DNA from 4 places in the Mesorhizobium sp. WSM4841 genome. Region 1 is predicted to be linked to each of the others. Evidence: riboswitches for the same ligand, from Rfam matches in the RefSeq annotation. Region 1 holds a riboswitch; each other region holds the start of a gene.
What was found. Region 1 has a riboswitch for cobalamin ahead of AC0L14_RS05415 (CbtB domain-containing protein). Riboswitches for the same ligand answer to the same signal wherever they lie in the genome.
Positions count from the first base shown of each region.

Region 2: it holds a riboswitch for cobalamin, as region 1 does, so the genes downstream of both, AC0L14_RS03855 (aromatic ring-hydroxylating oxygenase subunit alpha) here and AC0L14_RS05415 (CbtB domain-containing protein) in region 1, are expected to answer to the same signal.
Region 3: it holds a riboswitch for cobalamin, as region 1 does, so the genes downstream of both, AC0L14_RS28445 (DUF1636 family protein) here and AC0L14_RS05415 (CbtB domain-containing protein) in region 1, are expected to answer to the same signal.
Region 4: it holds a riboswitch for cobalamin, as region 1 does, so the genes downstream of both, metE (5-methyltetrahydropteroyltriglutamate--homocysteine S-methyltransferase) here and AC0L14_RS05415 (CbtB domain-containing protein) in region 1, are expected to answer to the same signal.

Region 1 is NZ_JBVVQC010000003.1:319,844-327,276, forward strand. It holds gene cobO (cob(I)yrinic acid a,c-diamide adenosyltransferase) at 1-558, opposite strand, end outside; gene cobU (bifunctional adenosylcobinamide kinase/adenosylcobinamide-phosphate guanylyltransferase) at 560-1,057, opposite strand; gene AC0L14_RS05410 (CbtA family protein) at 1,080-1,847, opposite strand; gene AC0L14_RS05415 (CbtB domain-containing protein) at 1,863-2,042, opposite strand; cobalamin riboswitch at 2,080-2,296, opposite strand; gene AC0L14_RS05420 (acetyltransferase domain-containing protein) at 2,648-3,640, shown strand; gene AC0L14_RS05425 (methyltransferase family protein) at 3,637-4,143, shown strand; gene AC0L14_RS05430 (MerR family transcriptional regulator) at 4,231-4,617, opposite strand; gene mgtE (magnesium transporter) at 4,767-6,197, opposite strand; gene AC0L14_RS05440 (glycosyltransferase family 4 protein) at 6,749-7,433, shown strand, end outside.
Region 2 is NZ_JBVVQC010000002.1:392,500-399,932, reverse strand. It holds partial or broken gene AC0L14_RS03860 (FAD-binding oxidoreductase) at 1-599, opposite strand, end outside; gene AC0L14_RS03855 (aromatic ring-hydroxylating oxygenase subunit alpha) at 623-1,870, opposite strand; cobalamin riboswitch at 2,086-2,286, opposite strand; gene AC0L14_RS03850 (DUF680 domain-containing protein) at 2,807-3,010, shown strand; gene AC0L14_RS03845 (DUF680 domain-containing protein) at 3,132-3,356, shown strand; gene AC0L14_RS03840 (DUF680 domain-containing protein) at 3,445-3,681, shown strand; gene AC0L14_RS03835 (ABC transporter ATP-binding protein) at 3,767-4,879, opposite strand; gene bglA (beta-galactosidase BglA) at 4,904-6,568, opposite strand; gene AC0L14_RS03825 (carbohydrate ABC transporter permease) at 6,573-7,433, opposite strand, start outside.
Region 3 is NZ_JBVVQC010000033.1:36,386-43,818, forward strand. It holds gene AC0L14_RS28430 (NuoB/complex I 20 kDa subunit family protein) at 1-424, opposite strand, end outside; gene AC0L14_RS28435 (NADH-quinone oxidoreductase subunit A) at 415-780, opposite strand; gene AC0L14_RS28440 (winged helix-turn-helix domain-containing protein) at 1,116-2,315, shown strand; cobalamin riboswitch at 2,387-2,590, shown strand; gene AC0L14_RS28445 (DUF1636 family protein) at 2,629-3,063, shown strand; gene cobW (cobalamin biosynthesis protein CobW) at 3,060-4,097, shown strand; partial or broken gene AC0L14_RS28455 (cobaltochelatase subunit CobN) at 4,116-5,564, shown strand; partial or broken gene AC0L14_RS28460 (DEAD/DEAH box helicase) at 5,590-5,967, shown strand; gene AC0L14_RS28465 (LysR family transcriptional regulator) at 6,188-7,081, opposite strand; gene AC0L14_RS28470 (NmrA/HSCARG family protein) at 7,210-7,433, shown strand, end outside.
Region 4 is NZ_JBVVQC010000031.1:20,358-27,790, forward strand. It holds gene AC0L14_RS27405 (peptidase domain-containing ABC transporter) at 1-1,120, shown strand, start outside; gene AC0L14_RS27410 (adenosine kinase) at 1,238-2,203, shown strand; cobalamin riboswitch at 2,608-2,806, shown strand; gene metE (5-methyltetrahydropteroyltriglutamate--homocysteine S-methyltransferase) at 2,923-5,268, shown strand; gene tdh (L-threonine 3-dehydrogenase) at 5,916-6,950, shown strand; gene AC0L14_RS27425 (cytochrome-c peroxidase) at 7,191-7,433, opposite strand, start outside.

The DNA of each region.
Region 1 (7,433 bases):
GCCCATCTCGGTGACCAGATCGGCGGCATCGACCAGCGCCGGTTTGGCGTTGCGGCCGGTGACGACGACATGCAGGTTTTCGCGGCGCCCTTTCAGCGACGCCACCACTTTGTCGAGATCGAGATAATTGTAGCGCAGCGCGATATTCAGCTCGTCGAGCACCAGAAGGCTGATCGATGGATCGGCCATCAGTTCGAGCGCCTTGGCCCAAGCGGACTCGGCGGCGGCGATATCGCGCTTCAGATCCTGCGTCTCCCAGGTGAAACCCTCGCCCATCGTGTGCCAGACGACCCGGTCGCCGAAGGCGGCAAAGGCGTCCTTCTCGCCGGTGTGCCATTTGCCCTTGATGAACTGGACGACGCCGACGCGCCTGCCGTAGCCGAGCATCCTCAGCGCCAGCCCGAAGGCGGCAGTGGTCTTGCCCTTGCCGGGCCCGGTGTTGACGATCAGCAGCCCCTTCTCGACCGTCTTTGCCGCGACCTCTGCGTCCTGCACCGCCTTGCGCTTGGCCATCTTGGCGCGGTGGCGTTCCTCGTCCCTGTCGTCGATATCGGTCATCTCATTTCACCTTGAGCGGCAGTCCCGCCACCATCAGCAGCACTGTGCCGGCGACGGCCGCGACCTGCTGGTTGAGCCGGCCGGCGGCATCGCGAAACCGGCGAGCCAGCGCATTGTCGGGCACGATGCCCTGGCCAACCTCGTTGGAAACCACGAACCATGGCCCGCGCGGCCGCGACAGCACATCGGCCAGCCCTCGGCATTCGGCCTCAATGTCGCGTTCGGCCAGCATATGGTTGGTCAGCCACAGCGTGAGGCAATCGACGAGGACAGGCCGGCCGTCAGGCAACGCCTCAATCGCGCCGACGAGATCGAGTGGCGCGTCGATGGTCGTCCAACCCTCGCCGCGCCGCGACCGATGCAGCGCGATACGCTCGCGCATCTCGTCGTCATAGGCTTGCGCCGTAGCGATATAGGCCCACGGCGCCGGACAGGCCGTCACCAGTCTTTCGGCATGCGCGCTCTTGCCGGAGCGCGCACCGCCGATGACCAGGGTCAGCTTGCCGCCGGGAGCAGCGCGATCAGGCAAAGCTGTCGCGCAGGCCGGTCGTGCTGCCGGTCAAGCGGCCGCGCACCACGCCGACGACGGCGCCGAGCACCAGCCAGAACACCAGATTGGTCAGTGTCACCGCCACCACGAACTGGTGGTGCAGGGCTTCCGGGATCGGCGATTCAAAACTGTCGGGCTGCGGCGCGCCGACGATATGCGGCGCCACGATCCACGCCACGGCAAGCAGCGCCAGCGGCAGGGATTTGCGAAAGGCGAGCAGCCCAAGACCGGCCGCTGTCGCTACCACAGTTGCCGTCCACCAGATCTGGCGCTGGGCGAGATCGGCAGCCGGCATAGCCGGCAGTTCGGGAGGCAGGCCAAGGTTCGGAGCCAGCGTGAACACAGCAAAGCCGGCAAGGCCCCAGAACAGGCCCTGACGCCAATTGCCGATGCCGCCGGCGAACTCCGAAGCGGCGACCAGGATCAGCGCAAAGCCGATGCCGGTGACGACGTTGGCAACGACGTTGAAGGCGAAGCGCTCGAAACCGTCGGCCGGCGCCCAGCCTTCGTCTTCCGCAGCCGGAGCGGCCGGTTCGGCGCTACTCATGGCATTGGCGTCCGTGGCGTTCGCGGCCGGCGCCGCGGCGTGGTCATGCGTGTGGCCACCGCCGGCCTGCTCGTAGACTTCCGCCTTGAGAATGAGCGGCACGGTGGCGTAGGCCTGCATGCAGGCGAGAACGACGCCAGCCACAAGCCCTGCGATCGCCGCGATGAACACGACGTTGCGAAACAGTGTCATGATGTCGGCCCCTCGTCAGTGGCAGGGAAACGCCATCGAATGGCGATAGTCGTGGGCGGCATTGTGGACCGCATCGATATGCGAGAAGCCGACAAAGCCCATGACGAAAATGCCGAGAAATGCAGCAAGCGCCAGCTGCACGAAGCGCGACTGCGAGGAGACGGAAGCGACGAGCGAGACGGAAGCGGTATTCATGTCTTGTCCTTTCGCCCTCCACCCGAGGGCATAGAAATCAGTTCTCCTGTCGCCGGCAGGTCTCCTGGCTCGCGGATCAGCGCCCTTCCCCACCTTCCCGAAGAAGCTCTTCCCGAAAGAAACTCTTCAGTGGCATATGGAGAGGACTACCGCACACAGTTGCGGGGGCAGCCACGGCATTGGGCGAATTTTGCCCTTACCGCATTCCCTTTAGAGCGCCGTGCGTCCGAATGGACGCACAAAGGACGCTCTAACACTTAGACTCTGCGCATGACCTTTCCGGAACCGATTCCGGTTCCGGGTTCATGCGCGGTTCCAAACGGAACCGACGACAGCCGCGACTATAGGCAGAATCGCCGTGCCCGGCAAACCAAATTCCGCCAGCTACCAGCGCGAATGCGCCGTCTCTGGAACCAGCCGGCCGGCGCCACGAGGCCGGAGTGCTGATGCCCGAGGAATATGGCCCGCATCGCTTCTAATGGGTGCGTCAGCGGCATACGGCGCTTTCACCGACGCCCTGAGCATCAACGGGATTTGGCCCTGTCTTCTTTTGTCTGGGGCAACCATGATAGTCGTCTTGCAGTGCTGAATCAGATTGCGAGACCATGAGCATTTCTACGCCGACCGTTCAGGACCGATCCAAGCGCATCATCGCCATCGACGTCGCCCGCGGCGTCGCTTTGCTTGCCATGGCGAGTTACCATTTCACCTGGGATCTCGAATTCTTTGGCTACACCGATCCCGGCCTGACCGCCTTCGGCTGGTGGAAATTCTACGCGCGCTGCATCGCTTCGACCTTTCTGTTCCTGGTCGGCGTCAGCCTGTTCCTCGCCCATGGCAAACTGATCCGCTGGGACGGCTTCTGGAAACGCTTCGCCATGGTCGCCGGGGCGGCGCTCGCCATATCGGCTGCCACGAGGCTTGCCACGCCGGACAGTTTCATCTTTTTCGGTATCCTGCATGAGATCGCGCTCGCCAGCCTGCTCGGCCTGGCGTTCCTGCGGCTGCCGGCGCTGCTGACGCTGGTTATGGCAGCTTTCGTCATAACCGCGCCGCTCTACCTCAGGTCCGAGACCTTCGACCATCCGGCCCTGTGGTGGGTCGGCCTGTCGGCAACCAACCCGCGCTCCAACGATTATGTCCCGCTGTTGCCATGGTTCGGCGCTGTGCTTGCGGGCATCGCGACGGCAAAACTCGCCTCCGCCTCCGGCCTGCTGACGCGGTTGGCAGGCCTGACGCCCGGCAGCTGGACAAATCCGCTGGTCTTTATCGGCCGGCACAGCCTCGCCTTCTATCTGATCCACCAGCCGGTGCTGATCGGCTCGATCTGGCTTTTTTCGCAAGTCATGCCGGCACCGGTCGAGACCAGGCAGGTCACCTTCCTGAAAGAATGCCAGACTTCGTGCGAGCAATCGCGCGACACGGAGTTCTGCTCCAGCTATTGTGTGTGCATGCTCGATACACTCGAGGGCGAGGCCACGCTTGATCAGCTCTACCGCAACGACCAGGCTGCGGAATGGAAGGCACATCTCGACGAGCTCGCCGGCGCCTGCACTGCCAAAGCCGACAGCACTTTGATGGAGGGAGGAGCACAATGACCGACCATCAACAGAAACCTGGGCAACAGAAACCGGGGCAGCCGAAACCGGGGTTTATACCGTGGCCGCCGCTGATCTATGTCGCGGCCATCGCCGTCAGCATCGCGCTTGGCTTGCTCTATCCGCTGCCATGGATCGGCGGCCTTCTGGGCGACATCCTGTTCGCGGCCGGCTGGGTGGCATTGTTCGGCGTCGTCGCACTCTGGTTCACGGCAATCCGCACCATGATCCGGGCAAAGACGACGCTCCACCCAAACGCCGTGCCGGATCACCTGGTCACATCTGGCCCCTTCGCCGTCAGCCGCAACCCGATATATCTGGCCAACACGCTGCTGATGATCGGCGTCGCCCTTATCTCGGGGATCGTATGGTTCCTGCCGCTGGCGATCATCGCCGCCTTCGCAACGCAGAAGATGGCGATCGAGGGCGAGGAAAGAGTTCTGACGGCGAAATTCGGCAAGAAATACCGGGATTACGCTAAAAAGGTGCGGCGCTGGATTTGAAGCGTGCGGCAAGGTCTTTTTAAGAATTCGCTCTGGCAGAAAACCACACTAGCTGGCCGCCAGAGTAGAATTGTCAAAAAAGGCCGCTCACGTGTTGACGCCGAGCTCCACCAATCGCTCGACGCAGGATTCCTCGGCCTGATCGAGTTCCGCCAGCGTCTCTTCGAGGTCGCGGCGCTTCTGGCGCAGATCCTCGCGCTTTTCCTCGATGCGTTTGATCATCAGGTTGAGCTGACCGACCTCCCCGGGCGGCTCCTTGTACATCTGGATGATTTCGCGGATTTCGTTGATCGAAAAGCCGAGCCTCTTGCCGCGCATGATCTGGCGGATGAGATGCCGGTCCGACGGGCGAAACAGCCGCGTGCGGCCGCGCCGCACCGGCTGCACCAGCCCTTCGTCCTCGTAGAAGCGCAGCGTCCGCGTCGAAACATCGAATTCGCGGGTCAGTTCGGTTATCGAATAATATTCCCGCATCGTCACTCCAAAAGCCCGGATAGCGGCGCGATCGCCCATTATGCGGCGATGCCCTTCATTCACAAAAGGGCTCGTCCCGCACCGGAATCGACCGGCAGCTCTCCATCGAAACCTCGCACGCAACTTACGTAAAAGTCAATTGAAGGGCCTTATCCGGCTCCCGCGCCCAGATGCAGCCACCAGGTGGCAAGGCTAAGGAAGGCGAGGAAACCGATAACGTCGGTAATCATCGTCGTGAAGATTGATGATGAAATCGCCGGATCGGCGCCGAGCCTGTCGAGGAACAGCGGAAGCAGAATGCCACCGAGTGCCGCAGCCAGCATGTTGACGATCATCGCCGCGGCAATGACGAAACCGAGATCGGGATTGTGAAACCAGAAGCCGGCGACCAGCCCGAGGATCGTTGCAATGACCATGCCATTCAGCAGGCCGACCACAACCTCGCGGCGAATGACGCGACCGGCATTGTAGATATCGAGGTCGCGTGTGGCGAGCGCGCGCACGGTCACTGTCATCGTCTGCGTACCGGCGTTGCCGCCCAGCGAGGCGACGATCGGCATCAGTGCGGCAAGTGCGACCATTTCCTCGATCGTTGCACCAAACATACTGATCACCGAGGCCGAGATGAAGGCCGTACCGAGATTGACGAGCAGCCACGGAACGCGCGAGCGCGAAGTCGAAAGAATGCTGTCCGACAGTTCTTCGTCGCCGACACCGCCCATGCGCAGCAGATCCTCCTCGGCCTCCTGCTGGATGACGTCGACCACGTCGTCGATGGTCAGCACGCCGACCAGCCGCTCGTTCTCGTCGACGACGGCGGCGGAGAGAAGGTCGTATTGTTCGAATTCGCGCGCTGCCTCTTCCTGGTCCATCGTGGCCGGAATGGCGTGCCTGGTCTCATGCATGACCTCTTCGACCTTGATCGAGCGCTTAGTGCGCAGGATCTGGTCGAGATCGATGGCGCCGAGCAGCTTGAAGCTCGGATCGATGACGAAAATCTGGCTGAAGCGGTCGGGAAGGTTATTGTCCTCGCGCATATAGTCGATGGTCTGGCCGATCGTCCAGAACGGCGGCACCGCGACGAACTCCGTCTGCATGCGGCGGCCGGCGGTCTCTTCGGGATAGTCGAGCGAGCGGCGCAGCCTGATCCGCTCGGTGAACGGCAGTTGCGACAGGATCTCGTCCTGGTCTTCCTTTTCGAGATCCTCAAGAATGTAGACCGCGTCGTCGGAATCGAGATCCTGCACCCCCTGGGCAATCTGCGCGTTGGGCAGACTGTCGACGATGTCGCGGCGGATCGCCTCGTCGACCTCGGTCAGCGCGGAAAAGTCGAAATCGGCGCCCAACAAGTCGACCAGCGCGCGGCGTTGTTCGGGATGAAGCGCCTCGAGCAGATCGCCGAGTTCCGATTGGTGCAGGTCGTCGACTTCACGCTTCAGCGTCAGCGTGTCGCGATCGGCGATCGCTGCGCCGATCTGGGCCAAGAACGACGACAGAATGGCGCCGTCCTCGCCATAAATGTCGGCATGGCTGCCCTCAGCGGCCCTGGCGCCGGTCGTCTGTTCGTCCTGGCTTTCCACCAGCGCCTCCCGCCATCAGAATTCCGGAAAAGGTGCCTGTCACGTCTAGAACATTGGACCCAGAAGTGGAAACCGGTTTTGGGAAAAATCCGATGCTCAAACACAAAGATAGTGCGGCGGCACGATTCGACCTGAGAGTCCGCCTCTATGGCGCAACGCGTGGAATATCAAACGAAATACGCCCTTCCCCACCGTGGAGCGAAGGCTGGTGCAACCGGATCGCCCGACAGACGTTGATGCCGCACTCGGCCCTCTCCGCAAGGACGCGAAGGCTCAGGCGATGAGGTCAGAGACCAACGGGCGCAAGGGATGACAGACTGATCGAATTGGCAGCCGTTGGACACCGTAAATCCTCGAAGAACCGTCGAACGTCGATTCCAGGCAACTCGGTGACCGAAATATGCGACAGAGCCGGTTTGCCTTACCATCACGTCAAATGCGTTGACCTGAGCGCATGCTCGGAATTTGCGAATGGAGGGTGGAATCCTTATAGTTGTGAATTGGCGCACGCTTTCGACTGCGGGCGTGCAGAATCGTAGAGAAGGATACAGATGCCGGACGTCAACTCGGATGCGGCGACACCTCGAATTGCACTCATTTCAACCCACGGCTACGTAGCTGCCAACCCACCACTCGGCGCGGCCGATACCGGCGGACAGGTGGTCTACGTCCTGGAACTTGCAAAAAAGCTGGCCCAGTTGGGCTATGCCGTCGATATCTGGACGCGGCGATTTGAAGACCAGCCTCCTGTCGATGAAGTGGCAGACGGGGTTCGTGTCCTGCGTGTCGCCTGTGGCGGACGCGATTTTATTCCGAAGGAATATCTTCACCGCCACCTTCTCGAGTGGTGTGAAAACGCGCTGCGCCTGATTCGCAGGGAAAACCTCTCCTACGACTTCATCAACAGCCACTACTGGGATGCGGGCGTGGCGGGGCAGCGACTGTCGGAAGCGCTCACTATCCCGCACATCCATACGCCGCATTCCCTCGGCATATGGAAGCAGCGCCAGATGAAGACGGACTACCCGGACAAGGCCGATACATTCGAGGCCGAGTTCAATTTCACCGAGCGCATAAAGCACGAGACGATCATCTATCGAAGCTGCGCCATGGTGATTGCAACAACGCCGCCGCAGGTGGATATGCTGATCGAGGACTACAGTCTCGAGCGCGACCGCGTGCACATGATCCCGCCCGGTTACGACGACAACCGGTTCTTCCCCGTCAGCGAGGCGT
Region 2 (7,433 bases), on a different contig from region 1:
AACCAGCCCTCGCGGCTGGACCGCTCCTCGATCATGAAGCCGAGCGTCAGGCCCGGCATGCGGCTGCCGAGCAGCTCGAGCTCCTTGCGGAAGATGATCTCCTCGGGCTTTCGCGCGCAGTTGACGAAGCCGACATCTGTCCATGGCGCGCAGTCGTTCAGCCAGCGCAGCATCGACATCATCGGCGTCACGCCGGAGCCGGCCGAAATGAACAGATACTTGGCCGCGGGATGGCTGTGCAGCGAAAAGTCGCCCGTCGGCCCATAGGCCTTCACGTGAACACCGGGCTTCAGACTGTCGAACATCCAGCGCGTGCCGAGGCTGCCGGCCTGCGCTTTCACCGTCACCGCGATCGAGAACGGCCGCGACGGCGAGGACGACAGCGTATAGGTCCGCATCAGCGGGCCGTCGGTGGTCGGCAGTTCAAGCGTCACGAACTGCCCCGGTCTGTAGCGGAACCAGGTCTGGTTATCGGAGCGGAAGGTGAAGGTCTTCACGTCAGGCGCCTCGTCGCTGACGCCGATCACTTCCAGCACCTGGAGCCTGTCGTTCCAGGGCGCCATCTCGTCGAGATGGCGGTAGAGGCCAAGGTCCGTCATCGCATTCATCCCCTTGACCTCGCTCAGGCGACGCTGCGCAGCGCCGGCCGGCCGGCCTCGGCAAGGCGCGGCCCGATGAAGGAGGCGTACCATTCGACGAACTGGATGACGCCGCCCTCATGCAGTTCCGAATAGGGGCCGGGCTCATAGGCCGGCGACAGGATGCCGAAGGAGTTTTCCTCAACGATGCGGCGGTCCTGGTCGTTGGTCTCGGTCCAGACATGGGTGAGATCGGCGAGGTCGTAATCGACGCCTTCGACCGCGTCCTTATGGACAAGCCATTTGGTGGTGACGGCCGTTTCCGTGGCACTGATCGGCAGCACGCGGAAGGTGACCGCGTGATCGCCGAGGATATGGTTCCAGGTCGTCGGATAGTGATAGAGCAGCAGCGAGCCGATACGGTCGGTCGAAACGCTGTCGGAAAGGTTCTTCTTCACCGCGCGTCTTCCCGTCATCGTATAGCTGACGGCGTCGCGCAGCAGCGGCGCGCGGGTGGCGCGATACTGCCCGGCCGGATCGATGCGGAACTTGCTCGGCAGGCCCGCCGCCTCGCATTTCGCCCAGTGCGCGAGCATCTCCGGATCGCTGTCGGCGCCCTGCACGCCGGTCACGGTCGGCGCTTCCGGGAATGTCTTGCACAGTTCCGGATGGTTGCCGGCGCAATGATAGCACTCGCGGTTGTTCTCCCAGACGAGCTTCCAGTTGCCCTTCTCGACGATGGTCGATTCGAAGGCGACCTTTGCCTCGCGCAGCCGGTGCGGCAGGAGGTAAGGCTCGATCATGGCGCGCATCGGCGCGAAATCGGCGGGCTCCTTGGCCAGGCAGACGAAGATGTAGCCACCGATGCTTTCGCAAGCCACCGGCTTCAGGCTGAACTGGCTCTTGTCGAAGCTGTCCGCCATCTGCCTTGCGAACAAGAGCCGGCCGTCCAGCTCGTAGGTCCACTGGTGATAGGGGCAGACGAGCTTCGCCGCCGTACCCTTGTCGGCGTTGCAGACGCGGCTGCCGCGATGCCGGCAGGAATTGTGGAAGGCGTTGATCTTGCCTTGCTGGTCGCGGACCAGCACGACCGGATAGTCGCCGATCTGGGCGGTGATGTAGCTGCCCGGCTTCGGCAACTCGCAATCGTGGCCGATGAACACCCAGTCGCGATACCAGATCAGCTCCATGTCGAGCTTGAAGAAATCGGGATCGGTGTAGAAGGGCTGCTCGAGCGAGTAGCCTTCCCTGCGGCCGTGCAAGAGCCTCAGCATGTCGTTGCGCGCATCCATGTCCTGTCCTCATAGCCGTCGCATCGGCCCGAAATCGGAATCGATTTCGGAAAGCACGATGCGCAATTCAAAGTCTTGGAGCGTACTTTGTGCGTCCAAATGGACGCACGTCGCTCCAAAGACTGAACTGGTGGTGATGGAGGGAGGATCGGCCGCAAGCCGGCGACAGGGCCGGACATGCACTATCCACCTCTTGACCGCCCACCGCGATCAGTCGAGTCTAGAAATCTCGGGCTGGTTTCCGGGCTCTGGAGTGTCCTTGCGGACCATCGCGACACCTTCCCAGGCTTGGGCCCAGTGGTCTCCCGTTGCGACTTGAACTCCACCACCGTTGCGGGGGCAGCGCCGGGTTCTGACCGGCTTCCCAATTCTCCGCTTCGTCGTCACCAAGCGGCACCTGAGATGGCGTGATCTAATCATGACGGCCGGCTGACTGTCCGCATGAAAGCGACATCGTATCCATGCGGCGCGACACCGCCGGCGAAACCTGTGGGCCGGGATTTGAGGAAGGTGAACTTTGCGCCTGCTGCGAGCGCTGCCGGTTCTGAAAGCGTGCCGGATTGACCATTGCAGGGCGCCGAAATGGTTAACGATTCGACAACAACTCAGCGCCGGCTTTTTAAGCCGCTTCTAAAATCGAACCGAACGGTTCGTTTCTGTTGACAATGCGTGCATGACACTGTGAACGCAGGTCCGGCAATCCGTCAATGGTCGATTAGCCTCTTTGTCCTAAACCTTTGAAAACAAGCCAGAAAGCAATGACGATAGAAGCCTCTGGTACAATTTCAAGGTGTAGATTCTTGGTCCACACGGAACAACTTCGTGATTGGAATCCGCCGGATGGCCTTCCCACATCGGGGCTGTCCGAACGACGCGAATTCCTCCCAAGACACGCCGCTAGACGGACGGAAAACTAAAGATACTGGAGTTCCAAAAATGAAAAAGATTGCTCTTACTGCCGTCGCCGTTCTGGCCATCACCGGCAGCGCCTTTGCTGGCAGCGACCATTATGGGTCCAACGGCGCCAATCAGCCGACCGCCTCGGTCGACAGTTCGTATACGGCTTCCATTCAGAAGTCGGCTCACGCTGAAAAGCCCGTCGACCAGGGCGCCGACCGCAACCTTTTCGGCAACAATTAACAGCTGATCCCAGACCATGATCCCGAAGTGGAAACCGGTTTTTGGAAAAGATCATGGTCAAACAACAAGACAAAGCGGCCAGTCCGCCGCTCGGGATCTGAAAAATTCAGGAGTACTAGAAATGAAGAAGATCATTCTTGCCACCGTCGCCATCCTGGCTGTCTCCGGCAGCGCTTTTGCCGGCAGCGACAACTTTGGATCGAACGGCGCCAACCAGCCGGCCGCTGCGGTCGACAACGGCTCGTACACAGCTTCGATTCAGAATTCGGCTTCGGCGCAGAATCCGGTTCCGGCTGACGAGAAGCCCGTCAATGGCAGCGACCGTAACCTCTTCGGCAACAACTAATGTCGATCCCAACAGCAGCGGCGGCATTGTCTTTCACAAAGACCGCGGCCGCCGCGCTGATGGGATACGAAAATCCAGGATTACTGAAATGAAGAAGATCGTTCTCACCGCTGCGGCACTTTTGATTGCTGCCGGCAGCGCCTATGCCCGCAACGACAACGTTGGCGGAACCGACATCAACAAGCAGGCGACCGTCAACGTCGACAACACGCAGACGTTTTCGGTAAGCAATACCGGCTCGCCGGTTTACAAGCTGCTCAATTCCTCGGGCGACGTACAGAAGTCCGCCCCGCAGGGCAGCGACCGGAACCTGTTCGGCCGCTAACAGCGACCTGAATGCAATGCACAAGAGCGGCGGGCCTTGCCCGCCGCTCTTGTTTTTGCCTTCGCCAAACTGCCTGATCCAGTAGTTAGGCTGCCTTTGCTTCCGCCATGTGGAGTGTGAAGGAATGTCCGTCGACGTCGAAAATATGCAGGTCGCCGGGATCGGCATTCAACCGCAACGCAGCGCCGCGCTTGACTTCGACATTGCCTGGCAGCTTGGTCACCAGCGGCAGGTCGGCGCGGCCGATGTCGACATAGACGAGCTGGACCTCGCCGAGCTGCTCGACATAATCCACCGTTCCCTCGAAAAGATAATCGGCGCCGGTGGCGATCATCAGATCCTCCGGCCGCACGCCGAAGCTGACCGAAGCACCCTTCACTGACGCCGGCGTGGCGATCGGCACCGTCGCCTTGCGCCCGCCGACATGACTGACGATGGTCGGGTCGCCTGATTTGTCGATCGTCGCCGGCAGGATGTTCATGGCCGGCGAGCCGATGAACTGGGCGACGAACAAATTGCCGGGTCTCTTGTAGAGCTCCATCGGCGTGCCGACCTGCTCGATATGGCCCTCCTTGAGCACGACGATGCGGTCGGCCAGCGTCATCGCCTCGACCTGGTCGTGGGTGACGTAGATCATCGTTGTAGCAGGCATCGACTCCTTGAGCTTGGCGATCTCGATGCGGGTGGCAACCCGCAGTGCCGCGTCGAGGTTCGACAGCGGCTCGTCGAACAGGAAGACCTTCGGGTTACGCACGATGGCGCGGCCGATGGCGACGCGCTGGCGCTGGCCGCCCGACATCGCCTTGGGCAAGCGGTCGAGATATTTGGTCAGCTGCAGGATTTCCGCCGCCTGGCGCACCCGCTTGTCGATCTCGGCCTTGCTCTCCTTGCCGATCTTCATCGAGAACGCCATGTTGTCGTAGACGGTCATGTGCGGATAGAGCGCATAGGACTGGAACACCATGGCGATGCCGCGCTTCGACGGTGGCACGTCGTTCACCACCTCGCCGTCGATCTTGAGCTCGCCGGAGGTGATTTCCTCAAGCCCGGCGATGGACCGCAGCAAGGTCGACTTGCCACAGCCCGAAGGGCCGACGAAGACGATGAACTCGCCCGACTTGATGTCGAGGTCGATGCCGTGGAGAATATTGAGATTGCCGTATGATTTCTTCACTTGCCTTAGCGTGACATCGGCCATGATTCCCTCCAGTGAATTGCCAACTCAGTCGATGCGCCCGAACCAGGCGCCGTAGCCGCCGAGGCGGATAGAGCCGGCGACAGTCTGTCCCGAAAACCCGTGCCCCGGCAAGGGCTGCAGCGAGCGTCCGCCGAGATCGATTTCGGCCGGTCGGCTGCCAAGATTGAAGGCGCAGACGATCTGCTCATTGCCCTCGCGGCGCGTGAAGGCGACCGTATCGCCCTGGCTTTCGATGAAGTCGATTTCGCCCTTGGCCAGCGCCGGATGTAAACGGCGGAAGGCAAGAAAGCGCCGGTAATGTTCGAGCAGCGAGCTGTTGTCGCCCTGCTGCACATCGACCGCTTGCGAAAGGTGCTTGGTGGGCACGGGCAGCCAGGGCTTTGCCTTGGAGAAGCCGCCATTGCTGTCGGCGCCATTCCAGACCATCGGCGTGCGACAGCCGTCGCGGCCCTTGAACTCCGGCCAGAAGCGGATGCCGTAGGGGTCCCGCAGATCCTCGAATTGCAATTCCGCTTCGCCAAGACCAAGTTCCTCGCCCTGATAGATACAGACCGAGCCGCGCAGCGACATCAGCAGCGCCGAGATCACCTTGAGATAAGCGGTCCGGTCGGCCTCGTCGGCCGCCCAGCGCGAGGCAGTGCGCATCACGTCATGGTTGGAGAAGGCCCAGCACGACCAGCCGTCGCTGGCGACCTTGCCGAAGGCCTCCAGCACTGAACGCACCTTTGCCGCGCTGATCTTTTCGGGCGCCAGGAAGTCGAACGAATAGCACATGTGCACGCGCTTGCTGCCGGCGGTGTAGGCCGCCACCACCTCCAGCCCGCGCTGCGAATCGCCGACTTCGCCGACCGCCGCCGTCGCCGGATATTCATCAAGCAGGGCGCGGAAGCGTTCGAGGAAACCGAGATTTTCGGGACGGCTCTTGTCGTAGAGGTGGTCCTGGTAGTTGTAGGGGTTTACGGAAGGAGCAGTCTGGTCGTTGCGCTGTTCGGGCGGCAGCGGCGGATTGTCCTCCAGGCCCTGGCTGTGGAAGTAGAAATTGATGGTGTCGAGGCGGAAGCCGTCGACGCCGCGCTCCAGCCAGAAGCGGGTGACATCGAGCAGCGCATCCTGGACCGCGCGGCTGTGGAAGTTGAGATCGGGCTGCTCGGCCAGGAAATTATGCAGGTAATATTGCTGGCGGCTGGTGTCCCACTGCCAGGCCGAACCGCCGAAGATCGACAGCCAGTTGTTGGGTGGCGTGCCGTCGGGCTTGGCGTCGGCCCAGACATACCAGTCCGCCTTCGGGTTGGTGCGGCTCGAGCGGCTTTCCCTAAACCACGGATGGATGTCGGCAGTATGCGACAGCACCTCGTCGATCATCACCTTGAGCCCGAGCCTGTGCGCCTCGGCAGTCAAGGCATCGAAATCGGCCAGCGTGCCGAACATCGGATCGACGTCGCAATAGTCTGATACGTCGTAGCCGAAATCCTTCATCGGCGACCTGAAGAACGGCGAGATCCAGATGGCATCGACGCCGAGCGCCGCGATATAGGGCAGCCTGCGGATGATGCCCCTGAGGTCGCCGATGCCGTCGCCGTTGGAGTCCTGGTAGCTGCGCGGATAGATCTGGTAGATCACGGCACCTCGCCACCAGTCGCGGTTGACGGCGACGTCGGGGCTCAATGTCGCTTTCACAGCGGATTGCATAAGCTCAACCTCCTTTCACCGAGCCGGCGAGCAGCCCGCGGACGAAATAGCGCTGCAGCGAGAAGAACACGATCAGCGGCACGACAATGGTGATGAAAGCCGATGTCGTCAGAATCTCCCAGTCGCCGCCGCGCGAGCCGAGCAACGCGTTGAGCTTGGCAGTCAGCACGATCTGGTCGCCCTCGGTACCGAGGAAAACCATCGCGACCAGCAGGTCGTTCCACACCCAGAGGAACTGGAAGATGGCGAAGGAGGCCAGCACCGGGAATGACAGCGGCAGCACGATCTTGACGAAGATCTCGAAATCGCTGGCGCCGTCGATGCGCGCCGATTCCATGATTTCGCGCGGCAGGCCGGCAATGTAGCTTCTGAGGAGATAGATGGCGAAGGGCAGGCCGAAGCCGGTATGCGCCAGCCAGATGCCGAGATAGGTTTTCGACGGCACGCCGAAGAAGCTGCCGACGCCGTTGTAGAGCTTCAGCAGCGGGATCAGCGACATTTGCAGCGGCACGACCAAGAGCCCGATGATGACCGCTATGAGCAATGCGCGGCCGGGAAAGCGCATCCAGGCCAGCGCATAGGCCGCGAATGCCGCGATCAGGATCGGGATGACCGTCGCCGGAATGGTGACGGTCAGCGAATTCATGAAGGAGCGGCCGATGCCTTCCGAAAACAGCACCGTGTCGTAATTGTCGGTGGTGAATTTCGGCGGCGCCGACGAGGCGTAGTAGACGCGCTGGCCGCGCTCGCCCTCGAAGGCCTTCGTTGAGGTCATGACGAAACTGCCGTCGGCGTTGAGCTGCAAGGTCTCGCCGTCGCCGAGATCGGCTGTGGTGCCGGCGGGATATTGCGTCGGCGCCGACGA
Region 3 (7,433 bases), on a different contig from region 1:
CGCCGCCATTGGCGCAGGAGCCCATCGAGATGACGTAGCGCGGCTCCGGCATCTGGTCATAAACCTTGCGCAGCGCCGGCGCCATCTTGTTGGTCAGCGTGCCGGCGACGATCATGATGTCCGACTGGCGCGGCGACGCGCGCGGCGCGACACCGAACCTCTCCGAGTCATAGCGCGGCATCGAGGTATGGATCATCTCGACCGCGCAGCAGGCAAGACCGAAGGTCATAAACATCAGCGAGCCGCTGCGAGCCCAGGTGATCAGCGCCTCGGTCGAGGTGACGAGAAAGCCCTTGTCGGCAAGCTCGTCGTTGATCTCGAGGAAGAAGGGATCATTCGCCCCCACCGGCTTTCCGGTGCTGGGGTCGAGAATGCCTTTTGGCTTCGGCGCGACGAGCGTGCCGGAATTGTCGCTCAATCCCATTCCAGCGCTCCTTTCTTCCATTCATAGGCAAAGCCGATCGTCAGCACCGCCAAAAACACCATCATCGACCAGAAACCGAGCATGCCGATCTGGCTGAAAGACACTGCCCACGGAAACAGGAAGGCCACCTCCAGATCGAAGATGATGAACAGGATCGACACCAGGTAGAAACGGATGTCGAACTTCATGCGGGCGTCATCGAACGAGTTGAAGCCGCATTCATAGGCGGAAAGCTTTTCCGGATCTGGGTTGCGGTAGGCCACCAGGAAGGGTGCGGCAAGCAGCGCCAGGCCGACGACCAGCGCCACGCCGATGAACAGGACGATGGGCAGGTACGAACTCAACAATGCGTTCATGCTGCAGCTTTCCGTTGGCGGCCAATCCACTCTGATTACAGCACCGGACCCACTTGCGGAAGCGTGACAGTTTAACCACTGAACCGTTTTAGGGGGCTCTATGCTGCAACGCGGCGAGGGTTAGCGCAGGGCTTTCGGCGAAGCAAGTCAAACCTTGTTCAAAACACGGTGCTCGACGGCATATCCGGATAAACTGGTCCGATCCGCTCCTGTTTGATTTCCTTCACTTTTTACTCCAGTTTTCTCTCCTGACATAGATGCCGCCAAAACCCTGCTAGCATGACGCGGAATCATCGCTCCCATCTTTGGTAGAACGCCAACAGAGTGCCGTCTGCATGAAGGAAAAAATCTCGCTCGCCATGGCCCGGCGCGTCGCGCTTGCCGCACAGGGGTTTGCCGATCCTCGCCCTAACAGCACGCCCAATCGCCGCCATCTGGCCCGTGTGCTTGGCCGGACCGGCCTGCTGCAGATCGATTCCGTCAGCGCGGTGGTGCGTGCCCACTATATGCCGCTTTATTCGCGGCTTGGCCCCTACCCGCTTGCCCTGCTCGACAACGCCGCCGTGACGCGCAAGCGCACGGTCTTCGAATATTGGGCGCATGAGGCCTCCTTTCTGCCGGTCGAAACCTATCCGCTGATGCGCTGGCGCATGGAGCGGGCCGAACGTGGCGAGGAAATGTATAACGGACTGGCCAAGTGGGGCCGCGAACGCGCCGCCTACATTGAAGACATTTATCGCGAGGTCGTCGAACGAGGACCGGTCGCCGCATCCGCCCTCGAAGGCCAGAAGGGAAACGGCGGCTGGTGGGGCTGGAGCGACGCCAAGCACGCTTTCGAATGGCTGTTCTGGGCCGGCCGTATCACCACGGCGTCGCGTCGTGGCTTCGAGCGGCTTTACGATCTGCCGGAGCGCGTGCTACCGCCGGCAGTACTTGCTTTGCCGGTGCCCTCCCCGGAGGATGCGCACCGCGAATTGCTGCGCATCTCCGCCCGCGCCCACGGCGTCGCGACAGCGGGCGACCTGCGCGACTATTTCCGCCTCTCTCCCGCCGACATCAAGGGTCGCATCGAAGAACTGGTCGACGCCGGTGATCTTTTGCCGGTTCGCGTCGAAGGCTGGGACAAGCCTGCCTATCTTCAAAAGGACGCCCGTTTTCCGCGCAAGATCGAGGCGCGCGCGTTGCTCGCCCCGTTCGATCCCGTCGTCTTCGAGCGAGCGCGCACGGAAAGACTGTTCGACTTCCGCTATCGCATCGAGATCTACACCCCTGCCGAAAAGCGCCAATACGGCTATTATGTGCTGCCGTTCCTGCTCGGCGAAAGGATTGTGGCGCGCATCGACCTCAAGGCCGACCGCCCCGCCAGCGTGCTGCGCGTCCATGCCGCCTATGCCGAGGCCGGCGCCCCGCCGCAAACCGCTGCCAAGCTGTTCGAGGAACTGAAGCTGATGCAAGGCTGGCTCGGCCTGGAGCGCATCGAAGTGACGCCTGCGGGGGATTTGGGCCACGCGCTGGCGGATGTCGCGGTTTCGTAATTGCCGATGTCGGCGCTGAAGCGTTTCCTCGCCGTGTCGGAACCATGCGTTGACACGACTGCCTCCACAAGCCTAAATCCGGTTCAGACGGTCTCCTCTCGGCAAAGGGAGGAGCCAAGAGGGAATGCGGTGCGAAATCTCGATTTCAAATCCGCGGCTGTCCCCGCAACTGTAAGCGACGAGCCAAGGCCGATAACCACTGGGAAAATCCCGGGAAGGCGGCACCAAGGCGATGACCCGCGAGCCAGGAGACCTGCCGTCTAGGACAATAGAATCCGATCGCCTGGCGGGTTTTCCGGGCAAGGAGCCTGATTTGGAACGCGACAGCAGTTTTCCGGCTGAGACAGCGGGCGTATTGTCCGGCGGGGACGACTCCCTGGCCGGCATCACCGTCATCGTCTGCGCCTCCTGTCGCGACGAGACCGGCTCCGACGCCGATCCCCGCGCCGGCGAGCTGCTTGCCGAAGACACGCGCCGCGCTGTATCAGGCGAAAATATCCATATCCGCACCGTCGAATGCCTCGGCAATTGCAAGCGCCGGCTGAGCGCCGCGATCCTGCGCGACGGCTGCTGGAGCTATGTCTTTGGCGACCTGACCGCGACCAGCGGCGCCGATCTCGTCGCTGGCGCAAAACTCTTCGCCACCTCGACTGACGGCCTCATTCCATGGCGCGGCCGCCCCGATTGCCTGAAGCGCGGCCTCGTCGCCCGCATACCTCCCCTCGACCTTTTGAAGGATCAGATATGACCGCCTCGCTCTCCCGCGTGCCCTGCACCGTCGTCACCGGCTTTCTCGGCGCCGGCAAGACGACGCTGATCCGCCATCTGCTCGAAAACGCCGGGGGCAAGCGGCTGGCCATCATCGTCAACGAGTTCGGCGACATCGGCATCGACGGCGAGATCCTCAAGGGATGCGGCATCGACACCTGTCCTGAGGAAAACATCGTCGAGCTGGCCAATGGCTGCATCTGCTGCACCGTCGCCGATGATTTCGTCCCAGCGCTCGACCGGATCCTGTCGCTATCGCCGAAGGTCGACTATATCCTGATCGAAACCTCCGGGCTGGCTCTGCCCAAGCCGCTGGTCCAGGCCTTCCAGTGGCCGACGGTCAAGAGCCGGGTGACGGTCGACAGCGTCATTGCCGTGGTCGACGGACCGGCGCTGGCTGATGGCCGCGTCGCCAACGACATGGACGCCCTGCAGGCACAGCGCGCGCGGGACGAGACGCTCGACCATGACGATCCGGTCGAGGAGGTGTTCGAGGACCAGCTCGCTTGTGCCGACCTGATTATATTGTCGAAGACCGACCTGATGGACGCCGCCGGCTCGGCCCGTGCCAATGCCATCATCGGCGAGCACACCGCGCGCGCCGTCAAGATCGTGCCGACCTCGCAGGGTAAGGTCGATCCGTCTGTGCTGCTCGGCCTCGGCCTTGCCGTCGAGGACGATATCGAGAACCGCAAGACTCACCACGACGACGAACTCGACCACGAGCATGACGATTTTGACTCGTTCGTCATCGACATTCCGTCGATCGCCCATCCCGATGAGCTGGCGTTGCGCGTCGCCACGGCGGCCGAGGAAGAAAACGTGCTGCGCGTCAAGGGTTTCGTCGAAGTCGGCGGCAAGCCGATGCGGCTGTTGCTGCAGGCGGTCGGTCCGCGCGTCAATCACTACTACGACCGCGCCTGGACCGCTGAAGACGATCGCCGCTCGCGCCTCGTCATCATCGGCCTGAAGGGGCTGAACCGGCCGGCAATCGAGCGTATCCTCGCCGGCTGACCTCAGGCACGAGCCGCGATGCACATCCTCACCACAACATCCGCCTCGCTCGACGATCTCGCCGAGCCTGTTGATCTCAGGCAGACGCCTGCCGATGTCGTGGCGCTGTCTTTCACCGACAGCGATCTGGCCGGGCTGGCAGCGGCGTGGAAGGCGGACGCGCATCGCCTGCCGTCGATGCGGCTGGCGGCTCTACGCGACCTGCGCCATCCGATGTCCGTCGATCTCTGGATCGACAGCGTCGCCCGGCACGCCAGGGTTATTTTGGTTCGCATCCTCGGCGGCTACGACTGGTGGCGCTACGGCTGCGACCAACTCGCCTCGACCGCCCGCGCACGCGGCATAAAACTGGCGCTGCTGCCCGGCGAATGCCGCGACGAGGATCTCCGGCTGATCGAATGCTCGACGCTGCCGCGCGAAGAGCTCAACGGCCTGCTCGATTATTTTCGCGAGGGCGGCCCGGAGAATATGACGGCGCTGGTGAATCAGCTGGCGCGGCTGGCAGGACAGGACACGGCGGTCGTGGAGCCGGTTGTCGTGCCGAAGGCGGGCTATTATGAGCCGGGACGGGGGGACGTCGTCCCCATTCTCTTCTACCGTTCGATGCTGCTCGCCGCCGATGTCGCGCCGATCGACGCATTGTTCGAAGCGCTCGGGCAGCGCGGCATCATCCCTGTCCCCATTTTCGTGTCCAGCCTCAAGGACCCGGCATCGCTGGCCTTTGTCGAGACTGCGCTTGCCGCGCTAAACCCTGCCGCCGTCATCACCGCGACGGCCTTCGCCTCCGGTGCTGAGCCCGGCGTCGAAACCCTGTTCGACCGCGCCGGCGTGCCGGTATTCCAGGTCATCGTCGCGACAACACGCCGTGACATCTGGCAAAACAATCAGCGCGGCCTGGCGCCCGCCGACCTCGCCATGCATGTCGTCCTGCCCGAACTCGACGGCCGCATCCTTGCCGGCGCCATTTCCTTCAAGGGCGAAAGCGAGGTCGATCCCGCATTGGCTTTCCGCGCGTTCTCCAACCGGCCGGAGCCGGACCGCGTCGCGCAGGTGGCGAACCGTGTCCAAGCCTTCATCCGCCTGCAGCGGACGCCGCGCGCGGAGCGCAAGCTGGCCATCCTGATCCCCGACTATCCAAGCGCGCCCGGCCGCACCGGCTACGCCGTCGGCCTCGACGTGCCGTCCAGCGTGCTGGCGATGCTGCACGACCTGAGCGAGCAGGGCTACGCCGTTGAAGGGATTCCGCAAACGCCGCGCGAATTGCTGGAGATGCTGGAGCGCAGCGAAGGTGGACTGGCACTAGGGGACTATGTCGAACTTTCGACGGAATTGCCGACAGCGGCAATGGCTACCGTGACGGCCGCGTGGGGCAATGCAGAACATGAGACAGGTTTGCGCGAAGCGCCCCCCTCTGTCCTGCCCTCTTTGCCACCCCCCCCCGGGGGGGGGGGGGCGGGGGGGGCCCCCCCCCCCCGGCGGGGCCCCCCCCCCCCCCCCCCCCCCCGGCCGCAAGGACGGTGACCGCAAGGACAGGGGCGAACGCAAGCCACGCGAACGCCACGCCAGGCAAAGCGAAGCTGCAACACCGGATGCGGCGCGCGAGGAACAGCCAGTGGTGGCCGCGGTCGCCGAAGCCGGGGAGCGGCGCGCGCACAAAGAAGCGATCCGCTCGGAAAACACCGGGCGCCAAGCTTCGCCCGAACGCAAGGCTTCGCCCGATCGCAACGAACAGCGTGCGCCGGAACGCGGCGACACCAGGCCGCAGCGCGACGGCAATCGCCCTGCCCGCCATCGCCAGGAAGACAATGATGCGACCGTCGGATTCGGCGACGACATGCCCGCTTTCATGCGCATCGTCGCCAAGGTCTGATCACAGCAGAAATTCTCAAATCCAAACAAAAATGGCCCTTTGCGGGGCCGTTTTCATGTCCGATATTTGCTTTGCTCAGGTGTGGCGCGAAAGCTGGATCTCGGCGTGCCGGTTCTAGGCGGGTCGACCGCCGCCGCGTTGGAAGCAATCGGGCGCGTCTCGCCGAAGTCTATGGCTACGAGCGGTCGACCGCGCTCTGTCGTCTCGTTTGATCCGGTGGCTACAGGTTTTTGAATTCCGGACGGGACGGCAACATATCCAGAAACGCGCGAACTTTGGCTGACGATGATCTGCCTTCCAGCCACACGGCGTGCATCGGCACCGGCGCCGGCTCGAATTCGCTTAAAACCACCTCTAGGCGGCCATCGTCCACCGAATGCCTTATCTGCCAGAGGGGCGAGTAACCCAAACCCAATCCGCGAACTGCGGCGGCGTAGATCGGTGCCATCAAATTGGATCGAAAACTGCCAGCCACTTTCACCGCCCGAGGTTTCCCCTCAATCTGAAACATCCATTCACCTGGACGCTGGTCGGAGGTTCGAACAATGCAATTGTGCTTGCTCAGTTCAAAAGGATGCGTTGGTCGGCCACGGCGTTCAAAGTAGGAAGGCGAGCCGAACACGACGCGCCGCAACGCGCCTAGGCGTCTGGCTCGCAAGCTGGAATCCGGCAGATTGCCGATCCGTATTGCCAGATCGAGGCCCTCGGCACCAAGATCAACAAATCCATCGGAGAGCTGGAGGTCAACCTCGACCCGAGGATACATCTGCATGTAGTCGGCGATGACAGGTACAACGAAATCCGGCCCGAACAGAACTGGCGCGCTCACGCGCAGGATGCCTGATGGCTCCGATCGTTGGTTGGCGGCCTGAAATCTTGCGTCGTTAATTTCGTCGATGGCGGGTTTGATGCGGTGGAAAAACGCCGCTCCGGCTTCGCTTGGAGTCGAACGGCGCGTCGTCCTCTGCACAAGCTCGACCCCGACGGATTCCTCCAGCGTCGCCAAAGACCGGCTGATCGATTGGAGCGAGCGGTTCAGCCGACGTGCGGCGGCTGTCAAACTTCCATGCTCGACGACTGCCATGAAAGCTTCAAAATCATCTATTCGGCTCATGGCTTCTCCATTTCTCTCGAAAATCGAGAGAGACTATCGCAAAGCCAAATAATTGTAACGCTGTTTGCGACCTTTTATTTCCCTGGAAGAAAATCCCGAAAGGGCAGGTTTCATCGAAGGGAGTTGTCATGCGAGCACCCAATCCAACCGTCCTGGTCGTGGGCGCAACAGGCCGATTTGCCGGATTGGTCGTGCCTGAACTTGTCCGCCGCAATGCCACTGTTCGAGCACTCATTCGCGAGCCCGCGAGCGCCGAAAAGGCCCGAAGGCTCGGGGCATCCGAAGTGGTGACCGGCAATTTGCGCGACCCGCAGAGCCTCGAAGATGTCGTCGAGGGTGTCGAGGGCGTCTT
Region 4 (7,433 bases), on a different contig from region 1:
ACTGGGAGCTGTCTCCACAATCAAGATCTCCGGCATGGAGAGCTTCGCCAACTTCAAGGTGGAGACCCGCTTCATCAAGATGCTGCACTCCGTCTACAGCTCCGGCCTGATCTCGATCTTCGGAGACAGCACCTCGACATTCCTCGCAACTTTATTCACCATCGTGCTGATGTGGTTCGGAACGACACTTGCCCTCGATCAGACCGTCACGCCTGGCGAATTACTCTCCTGCTATACCTTGCTAGGCTATATCACCCGGCCGATTGCCAGTCTGATCCAGACCAACCGGATCGTTCAGGATGCTTTTGTCGCAGCGGATCGCCTGTTCGAGATCTTCGACCTGGAGCCGGAAAGCGGTGGCGGCATCGATGCAGACAAATCCGACATTGGCGACATCCAGCTGGAGAAGGTCACGTTCCGATATGGTAGCCAGTTCGAGCTTTTCCAGGATCTTAGCGCCACCTTCCGCCGGGGGGAAATGACAGCAGTGGTGGGGGAAAGCGGCTCGGGCAAGAGCACCCTTGCGGCGCTGCTGCAGAATGTCTACCCGCTTGAGGGTGGATACATCCGGATCGGCCGTTATGCCCTCCAGGACCTGTCGACCGTATCCCTGCGCAAGGTTGTCGCTGCGGTGCCGCAATCGATCGATGTGTTCTCGGGCTCGGTGATCGACAACATCGCCCTTGGCGAGTTCGAGCCGGACATCGAAAAGATCCTCCAAATCTGCGATCAAATAGGGCTGCGGGAGGTGATCGAGCGCTGGCCCGGTGGCTTCCAGGCCTATCTAGGCGAAAACGGCGTACGCCTCTCCGGGGGCGAGAAGCAGCGCCTTTCGTTGGCTCGGGCTCTGTACCGGGATCCGGAGATCCTGATCCTCGACGAAGCAACCTCCTCTCTCGACTCGGTCGCCGAGGCGTTTGTCCTGCGAGTGGTTGAGGATCTGCGTCGGGGCGGCAAGACCATCGTCATCATCTCTCATCGACTCAGCACCATCCGTTGTGCCGACAAAATAATGGTCTTGGACAAGGGGCGGGTTGTTGCGGAGGGGAGGCATGCTGATCTGCTGACAGCTGAAGGCGCTTACGCTCGCTTGTGGCGGGCGCAAACCGGATCCAGCTAAACAGCTTCAGGTGAGGGGCACGGCAGAATTTTGGGGCAGTGAGGCATGGAACAGCAGCGGCGAATGTATATCGCCGTCGCTTAGTTTCAACCTTGTGGGTGTGCCGCGGTCGGCCATATCCTTCAATGCGAAAATGCGAGTTCATGTTTTGGGCGCCACGGAGCGTCCGAAAATTGTAGCTTACTTGGGGGCGCGATGAACCTGATCGATACGAGGCGCGCCGAGCTGCTCTACAGCCGCATGGGCCCGGCCATCGAAGCCTCCGGCGGCAGCGCCGGCAACACGGCGGCGGGTGTCGCCAGCTTCGGCGGACGCGCCGCCTTCTTCGGCAAAGTCTCGAACGATGCGCTCGGCGAAATCTACGCCCATGATATCCATGCGCAGGGCGTCGCCTTCAACACCAGGCCGCTCAATGGCGAGCCACCGACGGCGCGCTCGATGATCTTCGTTACCCCAGACGGCGAGCGCTCGATGAACACCTATCTTGGCGCCTGCGTCGAGCTCGGGCCTGAGGACGTCGAGCCCGACAAGGCCTCGGGCGCCAAGGTCACCTATTTCGAAGGCTATCTGTGGGACCCGCCGCGCGCCAAGGAGGCGATCCGGCAGACGGCCAGCCTGGCGCACGCCGCGGGCCGCGAAGTATCGATGACGCTTTCGGATTCGTTCTGCGTCGACCGCTATCGCGACGAGTTCCTCGACCTCATGCGTTCGGGCACGGTGGACATCGTCTTCGCCAACAGCCACGAGATCAAGTCGCTCTACCAGACATCGTCCTTCGACGGGGCACTGGCTCAGATCCGCAAGGATTGCCGGATCGCCGCCGTGACCCGTTCGGAAAAGGGCTCGGTGATCGTGCGCGGCGACGAGACCGTCACCGTCGAGGCGACCAAAATCCGGGAGCTGGTCGACACCACCGGCGCCGGCGATCTCTATGCCGCCGGCTTCCTGCATGGTTACACGCAAGGCCGCGACCTCAAGACCTGCGGCGACCTCGGCTCACTGGCGGCCGGATTGGTGATCCAGCAGATCGGCCCGAGGCCTCGTCAGAATTTGCGCCGCGAGGCCGAGCAGGCCGGGTTGTAGGGACGCATCTCGGCGAGGTGCTGCTCACCCTCCCCTTTTTGCGGGCTGTCCAGACAAGCGCTGGGAAAACACCGCGTACCCGTCCGTGAAGGATGGCGGTTCTTCTACAAATTTCTGATTATGAAGGCTCAGGAACGTTGTCGCCCTTCGGCCCAGTACTGCCGGCCGATCATGATGGTCAACACGCCCTCTTACGAAAATCGTTCTGAGCCGGGATCGTACAATTGACAGATTGCCCGACCGGCCAGCCACAGCCACCGGTCAGCCACAGCCTGCGAACCGGAGAGGGGCGCAGATGGTTCAGCTCTACCGCGATCTGCGAATTGAGACACGCCGCGGGTGAATGATTCACATAAACACATAAACATTTCTTTATACAGCATTGACAAGAAAGCGGGCAGCTGCGATTGTCCGCATGTCGTGGTTCTCCGCAAGGCGTTGCCCTAGCGGAGCTAAGAGGGAAGCCGGTGCAATGCCGGCGCTGCCCCCGCAACTGTAAGCGGCGAGCCAACCCACCAATGTCACTGGGGCGAACTGCCCCGGGAAGACGGGCAGAGGCTGTGACCCGCGAGCCAGGAGACCTGCCACGGTGAACAACGTCCACGGGCGGGGTGTCTGGTGGCCGCGGCAGCTCGGCGTTGATGCCGGCCTGTTAGCGCCTTCCTTGTCCCCGCCGCTAACCATCGGGGTATGGAATGAATGTCTCCCAGCAAGTTCCCATAGCAACGCTTGGTGTGCCGCGTATCGGTCGCCGGCGAGAACTGAAATTCGCGCTCGAAAGCTACTGGTCCGGAAAATCTTCTGCTGCCAACCTTCTGGCGACGGCGAAGGCGCTCCGTGCCGCCAGTTGGAGCGAGCAGCACGACCGGGGCGTGTCGAAAATCCCGTCGAACGATTTCTCACTGTATGACCATGTGCTCGACACCGCAGCAATGGTCGGCGCCGTGCCAACTCGTTACGGCTGGACGAGCGGCGAGGTCCCCCTCGACATCTACTTCGCGATGGCGCGCGGGACGCAAGGCGATACCGCGGGTTGCGGACATGCCAGTCACGGGCATGCCGTTCAGGGACAGCGCGTAACCGCGATGGAAATGACCAAATGGTTCGACACGAACTACCACTACATCGTGCCGGAGTTGGGCGACGATCAGACATTCGCCCTCTCGTCGACGAAACCAGTCGATCACTTTCTGGAGGCAAAAGAGCTCGGCATCCATACACGCCCGGTCCTCCTTGGACCGGTCACCTTCCTCAAGCTGGCGAAGTCTCCCGACCAAGGTTTCAATACCATGGCGCTGCTACCGCGCCTGCTGCCCGTCTACGAGCAACTCCTGCGAAATTTGGAGCTCTCTGGGGCCGACTGGGTTCAGATTGATGAGCCGGCGCTTGTGCTCGACCTTAACCCGAACGAACGAGCTGCCTTCGAATTCACCTACGGCCAGCTGTCGAAAGCCGCGCCCAAGTTGAAAATCATGCTGGCTACCTATTTCGGTCCGCTGGGAGACAATCTCGAGACCGCGCTTTCGCTGCGCCTGGCGGGCCTACATCTCGACCTTGTGCGCGCTCCCGAGCAGTTGGAGACGGTTGGTCGGCTCGCACCGAAGGATCTGGTGCTCTCACTTGGCTTGATCGACGGCCGCAACGTCTGGCGCGCGAACCTGACTGCCATTCTCGACCGTATCAAGCCGGTCATTGCCGGCTGGCCGCTGGACCGCGTCGAAATTGCGCCTTCCTGCTCGATGCTTCATGTGCCGATGGACCTGCGGATGGAGACCGCGCTCGATGTGGACGTCAGATCATGGCTGGCATTCGCCGCCCAGAAGACTGAAGAGCTGCTCGTGCTGGCCCAAGCCTTGTCCGAAGGCAGGGATACTGTAGCGGGCGCGCTCAAGGCTTCTGAAGAGGCCGCCGCCGCGCGCGCCATGTCTGCAAAGGTCCATGATCCGCTCGTCCATGGGCGAGTTGTCGGCATTGACGGCGACATGAAGCAACGAAAGAGCGCATTTGCCAAGCGCTCCAGAGTCCAGGCTGACACGCTCGGCCTGCCGCCATTCCCCACGACGACCATCGGGTCCTTCCCGCAGACGGCCGAGGTGCGCAGGGCGCGCTCCGCTCATGCGAAGGGCCGGCTGAGCTATATCGACTACCAGGCCTTCCTGAAGAAGGAGACCGAAGCGGTGGTCCGTTGGCAGGAGGAGATCGGGCTGGACGTGCTGGTACACGGCGAGTTCGAACGAAACGACATGGTGCAGCATTTCGGCGAGCAGCTGTCCGGCCTCGCCTTCACCCAGCATGGCTGGGTGCAAAGTTACGGCTCCCGGCTGGTGCGCCCTCCCATCATCTTCGGCGACGTATCGCGGCCCAATCCGATGACGGTTCTCTGGTGGCAATTTGCCCAGTCTCTGACGAATAAGCCGGTGAAGGGCATGCTCACAGGGCCAGTGACGATTCTGAACTGGTCTTTTGTTCGCGACGACGTACCCCGCGCCGAGACCTGCCGCCAGATCGCGCTCGCGATCCGCGATGAAGTGACGGACCTCGAAAGAGCTGGCGCAAAGGTGATCCAGATCGATGAGGCCGCATTTCGCGAAGGCTTGCCGCTGCGGAAGGCCGACTGGAAACATTATCTCGGCTGGGCTGTCGAATGCTTCCGGCTCGCTTCGACGGGTGTGGAGGACGCGACCCAAATTCACACCCACATGTGCTATTCGGAGTTCAATGAGATCATCGACTCGATCGCTGAACTGGACGCGGACGTCATTTCGATCGAGACGTCGCGCTCTAAAATGGAACTGCTAGACGCCTTCACGAAGTCCAAATATCCGAACGAAATCGGTCCTGGCGTCTACGACATTCACTCACCACGTGTCCCGGAGATCGGCGAGATTTTGCATCTCGCCCAACTTGCCCGCGAGCGACTGTCGGACAGCCAATTGTGGGTGAATCCGGACTGTGGCCTCAAAACAAGGAAATGGGAGGAGGTCCGCCCTGCCCTCGTGAACATGGTCGCTGCAGCATTCGCCCTGCGGGAGAAAGCGCAGGCGCAGGCCGCTGGGCCACTGTGACCGGCAAACATGTGACCAGCGGGCTCCGCGGATGAGTTCAAAGCAGAAGGGACGGCATCGAAAAGCCGCCCAATGATTGGTAGAGGCCCCACCCTTGTCGTCCAGCCGAAGGCCCGCTGGACGGCTGAGCGGCGGAGCAGGATCTCGGAAGCCGCTTCTGGTCCGAGGACGGATGATTTCAACCAGGAACTGGAGTAAGGCGGCTTTGCCCGTGAGCTTCAGCCTCTCACAGCGCCAGCGGTCAACAGACACTTCACCGAGGGGCGAACGATGCCGCCTGTGCACCGACACATCAAGATATCGGCGGCCAGACCGACCATCGAGAGCATCGTGTCGAGTGATTGCGTCGCATGTGGCGGACATCGACGAAATAGCCATGCCGCCCAGCTGCAAGCTGCGACCATTCCTCATCGCTTGAATTGAAACTTCGCTGCATCTGGCGTGGCGCTTGCTCCGCTTCCGCTGAGGTTCGCTGGACTGGGTTTTCAAGCGCACGGATCGCTGTGGAATGTTGCTTCGACACAAAGGAAGGCGTCAACATTACGATCGGTCCAAGGATCTCAGGTGTTCTCCGAGCCTACCTTTTCGTTGCGCAGGCTACCGGAGCAGGGCGAGGAGCGAAATCAACCAAGCGTAAGGAGCACCCGATGTCGAACATGATGAAGGCGCTGGTGAAGGCCAAGGCTGAACCGGGCATCTGGATGGAAGAGGTGCCGGTGCCGGAGATCGGCCCAAACGATGTGCTGATCAAGGTCAGGAAAACCGCGATCTGCGGCACCGACGTCCATATCTACAATTGGGACCAGTGGGCGCAGAATACGGTGCCGGTGCCGATGGTCACCGGCCATGAGTTCGTCGGCACGGTCGCCGATTTCGGCGCCGCTGTCACCGAATACAAAGTCGGCCAGCGCGTGTCGGGCGAGGGTCACATCGTCTGCGGTCATTGTCGCAACTGCCGCGCGGGCCGGGGACATCTGTGCCGCAACACGCTCGGCGTCGGCGTCAACCGCCCCGGCGCTTTTGGCGAGTATCTGGCAATCCCGCAGCACAATGTCGTGCCGATCCCCGACGATGTGCCGGACGAGATCGCCGCGATCTTCGATCCCCTCGGCAACGCGGTCCACACCGCTCTGTCCTTCGATCTGGTCGGCGAGGACGTGCTGGTCACCGGTGCCGGGCCGATCGGCATCATGGGTGCGCTGGTGGCGCAGTGCGTCGGCGCGCGAAAAGTGGTCATCACCGACATCAACCCGGTGCGGCTGGCGCTGGCGAAAAAACTCGGCGTCCAGCATGTGGTCGACGCGTCGAAGGAGAAGCTGCGCGATGTCATGCCGGCGCTCGGCATGACCGAAGGTTTTGACGTCGGTTTGGAGATGTCGGGTGCGGCGCCCGCCTTCCGCGACATGATCGACACCATGAACAATGGCGGCAAGATAGCGATTCTGGGCATTGCGCCCACCGGCTTCGAGATCGACTGGAACAAGGTCATCTTCAAGATGCTGCATCTCAAGGGCATCTATGGCCGCGAGATGTTCGAGACCTGGTATAAGATGATCGCGCTGGTGCAGGGCGCGCTCGATGTGAGCGGCCTGATCAGCCTCCGCATCGGCATCGATGATTTTCAGGTAGGCTTCGATGCGATGCGCAGCGGCAGTTCCGGCAAGGTGGTGATGGACTGGTAGGGCGATTGGCCGGAAGTAGCCTTTCGGCAACGCTGGAGGGACAGCACCCTCTCTGGCCTGCCGGCCATCTTTCCGCGGAGGGAGCATGGCTGGTGCAAGCAATAGCTCCTCCGCAATGTGCGCCGCTCAATCGCCCGCGACGCATCGTGGGCGATCAGAGGACGCTGCGCTTGTGGCAATTCGCCCAGATCGGTCAAGGAATGCTCACAGGCCTGACGCGATCGGCTGTTTTCCAAACGCCTATGATCGAGGCCGAGGTGTTGTGGGCCTTTCAGTCGGCAAGATGGGGTATGTTTTCTCCGACAGCTTCCCGGTCAGCGAATGAAGAAAGGCAACCAGCTGATCGATTTCCTTTTGCGTTAGTTCTTCGCCAAGCTGGGTGGTGCCCATGATTGCGACGGCCTCTCTCAGGTCCCAGACCTTGCCGGAATGAAAATATGGCGCGGTGATTGCTACGTTGCGCAGCGAAGGCACGCGAAAAAC